DNA from 2 places in the Dielma fastidiosa genome. Region 1 is predicted to be linked to the other one. Evidence: predicted binding sites of a transcription regulator. Region 1 holds the regulator's gene; the other holds the start of a gene.
What was found. The regulator HrcA, encoded in region 1, represses chaperone genes, less so after heat shock. The targets are predictions, from matches to a motif close to TTTTAGCACTNNNNNNNNNNNAGTGCTAAAA.
Positions count from the first base shown of each region.

Region 2: a site for HrcA is predicted at 1,743-1,773, ahead of DWZ33_RS02055 (DUF6061 family protein). Genes of this name have one in related genera too.

Region 1 is NZ_QRQL01000005.1:141,170-144,598, reverse strand. Features, by position in the region: gene dnaK (molecular chaperone DnaK) at 1-833, opposite strand, end outside; gene grpE (nucleotide exchange factor GrpE) at 848-1,480, opposite strand; gene hrcA (heat-inducible transcriptional repressor HrcA) at 1,491-2,510, opposite strand; gene DWZ33_RS18430 (prepilin-type N-terminal cleavage/methylation domain-containing protein) at 2,664-3,429, opposite strand, start outside.
Region 2 is NZ_QRQL01000001.1:389,423-392,851, forward strand. Features, by position in the region: gene DWZ33_RS02050 (ABC transporter ATP-binding protein) at 1-1,340, shown strand, start outside; gene DWZ33_RS02055 (DUF6061 family protein) at 1,498-1,728, opposite strand; gene DWZ33_RS02060 (PTS sugar transporter subunit IIB) at 2,017-2,442, opposite strand; gene DWZ33_RS02065 (PTS sugar transporter subunit IIA) at 2,460-2,870, opposite strand; gene DWZ33_RS02070 (HTH domain-containing protein) at 2,999-3,429, opposite strand, start outside.

The sequences.
Region 1 (3,429 bases):
ATTTCATCAAATTTAGCTCTTGTTAATGTTGCTTCAAAGTGCAGCGGACCATTAGCACCCGCTGAGATAAACGGTAATGAAATCTGTGTTGTTACTGTACCGCTTAAATCTTTCTTCGCTTTTTCAGCAGCTTCTTTTAAACGCTGCATAGCCATTTTATCTGAACGCAGATCAATGCCATTTTCTTTCTTGAAAGAATCTACCATCCAATCAACAACAACGTTATCAAAATCATCGCCGCCCAGATGTGTATCACCTGAAGTTGATAATACTTCAAATGTACCGTCAGCTAATTCAAGGATAGATACATCGAATGTACCGCCGCCTAAGTCATAAACTAAAACCTTTTGTTCTTTATCTGTTTTATCAATACCATAAGCTAATGCAGCAGCAGTCGGTTCATTGATAATACGTTCAACTTCAAGACCGGCAATCTTACCAGCATCTTTAGTTGCCTGACGCTGAGCATCATTGAAATATGCAGGAACCGTAATAACCGCTTTAGTAACTGTTTCACCAAGATATCCTTCTGCATAAGATTTCAAATATTGAAGAACCATTGCAGAAATTTCCTGCGGTGTATATTCCTTACCTTCCAGAGTTACTTTTTCATTCGTACCCATTAAACGTTTGATTGAAGAAACCGTATCCTTATTAGTTACTACCTGACGTTTAGCAGCATCACCAACGATACGCTCACCGTTCTTATAAGCAACTACTGACGGTGTAGTTCTGTTTCCTTCTGGGTTTGTGATAACTTTGCAGTCGCCGCCGTCCATAACAGCAACGCATGAATTTGTTGTACCTAAGTCAATACCGATAATTTTACTCATAATGTGTGTCCTCCTTATTCGCTTACCTTTACAAGCGCTGGTCTTAAAATACGATCTTTAATCATATAGCCTTTTTGTAATACTTCCAATACCATACCGCTTTCCACGCCTTCCCGGCTTTCCTGCATCAGTGCCTGGTGGAAGTTTGGATCAAACGGCTTATCACTCGCTTCGATTTCAGTGATACCTTCTTTTTTCAGAAGCTCGATCAACTGGTTGTAGATCATTTCAAAACCCTTGACATAAGTCTTGATATCTTCTGAGTCACTCTTGACGATCAATGCTCGTTCAAGATTGTCAATGACAGGCAGAATCTCTTTACCAAAGCTCTGCATTTTATATTTATTAGCAGTATCAAATTCCTGCTGAAGCCGGCGCTTCGCATTTTCAGTATCTGCGTACGCCTTGTAATAAGCATTCTTGGCTACGTCTAATTCCTTGCGTAAATCTTCATTTTCCGCTTTCAGCCGTTCAATTTCTTTTTTCTTGCCATGTCCGTGACCCTTGCCTTCATGTTCACATTCACATTCACAAGATTCAGCTTTCTCATGGCATTCACATTCACAGGCTTCGGCTTCAACGTTTGGCTTAGTTTCCTCAGCCGCCGCTTCGCATGTCTGCTTTTCTTCTGTTTTTTTCTCGTCCATTTTATTCTCCTTATTCGTTGTTGAACATCTTTTCAATCTGCTGGCTCATGTATTCCATCAGCGCAACAACCTGATTATAAGGCATACGCGTAGGTCCCACTACCATCAGCTGGCCTTCCTCATCCTTATTGATCTTAAACTTGCTGGATATGACAGAAACATCGTCAATATTCATTAATTCACGATTATCTGTACCGATCCTGATTGCCATCTCTTCATTGCCATAACCAATCTGACGCCACAGACTGCTGTTTTCCAGCATTGACATCAGCTGCTTCAGCTTTTCAATATCGGCAAATTCCGGCTGATACAGCATATTTTTCTGTCCTGACAGATAAACCTGATCACTGGCAAACCGTACAAAGGCATTGACAAAGGCTTCAAACAATATTTCATGCCGCTTAACCTTGCCTGCCAGCAACGGCTCAATCTCTTTCATTTTTTCAACAACTTCATTTAATGCGATACCGCACAAATTCTCATTCAATATATTGCAGCAGGTGGTAATATCACTCATTGAAATATTATCTTCAAATTGGAAGGTTTTATTTTCTGTATGACCATGATTGGTAATAAATATTGCCACTGCACTGCGTTCATTGATTGGAATCAGCGAGATATGCTGCAAGGTCTGATACCTTGATTCAGGTCCCAGAACCACACTTGTCAGATTTGTCATCTGTGAGAGAATATCACAGCTTTGCCGAACTACCTCATCGATGCTCATGTTGCGGGCATCAAAGACGGTCTGCAAGGCATTGACAACTTTCTGATCAAGCTGCTTTTCCATCAGATTATCAACATAATACCGATAACCTTTAGAAGAAGGTATGCGGCCGCTAGATGTATGTGTTTTTTCAAGCAAGCCCATTTCTTCAAGCGCTGCCATTTCATTGCGCAGCGTCGCTGATGAGCAGTTGAAATCAAGCAGTGTGAGTAATGTTTTACTGCCGACCGGTTCAGCGGTACGAATAAATTCATCAACGATGGTTTTAAATACTTTCGTCTGTCTGAATGTTAGCTGATCCATATTCACCGCTCCTTTCTAGCACTCAACCCTTCTTACTGCTAACAGTATATACCGAATCTTTAGCACTGTCAACAATAAAGTGCTAAAATCAAATAAAAATGAATGTGAAATTATGTGTCTAACATAAAAACGAACAGATTACGCGTCTGTTCGTTATGGCATGATAATTTCTCCGGAAATCACAGGGTTAGCTTCTACCCAGTGCAGCTTTTCCATTTCTTCTTTAACAGTATCATAGGATTTATTAGCGATTAAGATTGTCTGATTTTTTGTAGACGGCTGATACCACTTGCCGCTGTCACGGTCATAAATCAGCGAAGCAAACCAATTTTCACCTGTCGACGCATAGACATACTTTTGGCCGCTTGGTGTTGTTGTCTCTGATTTATATGTATCCATATAAGGCTGTACATAATAAACAGTATCACTTCCATCAAGGATAAGTGTCGGCCATTTCCCGCCATTGGCTTTTTTTAAGATAGCCCGTACCTGATCATTGCTGTTTAACTGCCAATCATTAATATTCTTATCACTTCCGTAAGGGTTAAATTGTTTGTATTTATCTGGGTTATCCATCAAATCTTTCATTTGGTCAAAAATCTGAACTGGAATTGTCGAAGTTGTTTTAGAATGAATCGTACATTTTGTCCGATAGGCAGTTTTCCCTGCATCAGTTGTGTATGATTCAATTAAGTAGCTGCCGCCGTCAGGACATTTAGGCACAGTTGAGAAATATTCTTCATTCGTATTATTTAATACCTCATTCAGTAAATCATAATTTTCATCACTGCCAAGTCTGATAAGCTTAGTCTGATAAGCACGGTTGATTGAGGTCAGATTACTATCACAAACGGCTTTCTTCGCATCTTGGGCATAACCGATAAAAGACGGTACTAAAAAAAGTGCCAAAATACCAAGA
Region 2 (3,429 bases), on a different contig from region 1:
AAATCCTGACCCATAAGATCGGTGATATGGCAAAGAGTTTTGCACTTTCGCTCATGCTGATTATTTTTGTGATGACCATTTATGTGCCTGCCGGAATTATCCTGCTGATTGCCGACTTGCTTTTGATCCCTGGACTGTGGCTTTCCTTCCGTATGGTTCGGAAGTATGGTAAAGAAAAGAATGATATTTGTGCAGAGAATGTCAGCAGCATTGTGGAGTATGTGTCTGGTATTCAAACTTTCCGGGCCTATGGCGTAGGTGGTTTGAAGAATAAAACCGTTATCAACGCTATGCGGGAGTTCTGTCGGATCAGCTTTGTGTACGAATCAAAAGTGCTTCCTATTGGTGCGGTCTTTGGTATTTTGAGTTGGCTGTCCTGCCCGCTGGTTATCTTGCTGGCCTATGCACCCTGGGTCGCAGGGACACTGAACACGGTGGACTACCTTTTGATTTGTATGCTGCCCCTGTTCTGTGCAAAGCTGGCTAACTCGATTTTTGTAGACCTCACCAGTTATAAGAACCTGATGATCTCGAAAAACAAAATCTTGAGTGTAATGAATGAGCCGGAGGAAACTGGCAGCATGGAGCCGCTTCACACAGCTACCCATGAAATCACATTTGACAATGTAGATTTTGAGTATGTTCCCGGTGAACCTGTACTAAAACACGCCACCTTTACGGTGCCAGATCAAAAGCTCACGGCCATTGTCGGAGACTCTGGCTCTGGCAAATCTACTATTTTGAATCTGATTGCAAAATATTATGAAGCAACGGGCGGGACGATTTCTATTGGAGGTAAACCCATTAACCATGTTGCCGCAGAGCGTGTACTGGAACAAGTTTCTATGGTAGACCAGGACGTATTTCTTTTTGACGATACCATCCGGGATAATATCCGACACGCCCGCCCTAATGCTACGGACACGGAAATCGAGGATGCTTGCCGGGAGGCTAACTGTGACAGCTTCATCCGTAAGATGGAAAAGGGATATGATACGCCGACTGGTGAGAACGGAAATCTTCTCTCTGGCGGTGAGCGTCAGCGAATTTCAATAGCCCGCGCTATACTGAAAAATAGCCCCATCCTGCTCTTGGATGAAGCAACAGCATCTCTTGACATTGAAAATGAGCTTGCCGTAAAGCAGGCCATCGCTAATCTATTAAAAGAGAAAAAGACAGTGGTAATGATTGCTCATACCCTTTCCATTGTCAAAAACGCTGATCAAATTCTTGTAATGGGTGATGGCAGGATTGCTGAATCTGGAACCCACGAGGAATTGCTTGCGAAAGGCGGAAAATATGCTGCTATGTGGAACGCAGAGAAAAAAATATCGGCTTGATAGAAGCTAAAGAAGAATAATTGCATAGCGCATGAACCTGCCCCGACTATGGGGAAAGAAAAAACGCTGGCTGGGGCAGGTGATTTTGCGCGCCTATTTTAAGTTATTATCCTAACGGCGGTTTTGAGAAATCAGAGCCGCCGTTTCTTGCGTATACCTAAAAGGAATCTTCCGCATCTATCCACATTTGCATCGTTCCATCAAGATACAATCTTGCATACTCAAGTGGTTCATCAATGGCAAGTGCGTTTAATGCACAGTCAGATCCGGGAGTAGTTGTTAAATTCTTCTCCGCTTCCCAGCAGTCAATGCGGAGCATATAGCCAGCAGAAGTATAAACATCAATGCTGTTGCGTTGTGGATTGTATTCTGCAAATATCGTTCTCATCGTATCAAATCTCCTTATCGTTCAATCAATCATTTGTTGCAAAAATCAGAAGCATTTCAATCAGTTCACCATGTCACTTTTATTTTGTGTTATACTGTTTTATAAGATTTTCTTTCCCTTGTTTTTTCCCTTATCAGAGTTCGTAAACACTCATGGGACAATATAATACAAGGGAAACAATAAGGGAAAGCTCACCTGCGACAAACTTAGTGTTTTCAAGGGCTTGAGAGATATTTGATAATAAAATATAACAGTTATTAAATCCCTTTGAATATATGAAATCTCAATTCAAGTTTGAATAATCTTTGCGAAAATTGCTGCTTCATCTTCATATGCGTATAAATTACTGCCATAGGCGCATCGCTGAAGATTTCCCTTTTTCTCAGCAATTCTTCCATAATTGCCAATATTGATTCTAGGAATTCCTTTTACCTGTTCAACCATCTTTAATAAATCAACAGGATTGGCCACTATCAGCAATATTTTCAATTTATCTGAACGCGGATCATTGATTAAACGAACCGCATCATCAATGCTTTTAATTGCTACCTTAATATTAGAAGGAGCAGCCATCATTAATGATTTTTGAACAATACTATTGGCTGCTGCCGCATCATTAGCTACAATGATACGATCCACACCAGTATGTTTCGACCATTTAATAGCAATCTGTCCATGAATCATGCGTTCGTCTAAACGTATTAGATTAATCATTCTATGCCTCCTTTCTTTTAGAAAAAATCATCATCACAAAATTGTGTTTGGTCATCTTTTACAATTAATAATGCTTTGCGGCTATTTTCAACTAGCTGATTCATTGCCTTTTCATCCAATGGTTCCAATTTCATTGCCAGCTCTAAAATCAAAGCTAAATTCACCCCTGTTATCAGTGTAGTATTTTGATGCTTCAAATAAGTAAACATCGCTTGATTGACACTGCCGCCATATAAATCTGATAATAGAAATACCTGATCTCTTTCATCAACATTGCGATAGAAATCATCCAATTTAGATTGTACAGAATGTTCATCAACGTAAGCATCAAAAATAGTAACATTTGATGAATCACCTAAAAGGATGTCCAAAGAGCTTTTAAAACCACTGGCTAGATGACCGTGTGTAGCTAAAAAAATTTTAATCATGTGCCTTCCTCCTGCCCTTATTTTCACATTACAGGCAACTTATGTAAACGCTTACTTTTTCATTCGATATCGTGAAACTCATGCTTTTTCACGAATGCTGATGAAAAAAAAAAGCGGAATTGCTTCCGCTAAGACTGATTCTCAATAATATCGTCGAATAATTGATCATAGGCGGCTGAAGTATCGCTAAGCATCAAATCAAAATAGCCATCATTTTCAATCAGCCGATCTAATATTGAATTAATCAATTTAATCTTAGATAAATCATAACCATAATCTATGGATACTACTATTGCATACTTGGCAAATTTGCTAACCCGATAAAATTCAATAAATTCTTTCTTGGTATGAGATATATCACAAAAAATAATTAAACACTGCCGTTTAACATAAGAAATGAGTGAGTTTTTCCAAAGGATAGCATTTTCAAGTTCAGTCAATTTACTTTCTGCCGCATGACGAAAACATATACATTTAACCAATGCATTAAAATTATCACTTACCACATCTTCTGTGATCTTAGTAATTCGCTTCATAAAATCCAATATATGACGATCAT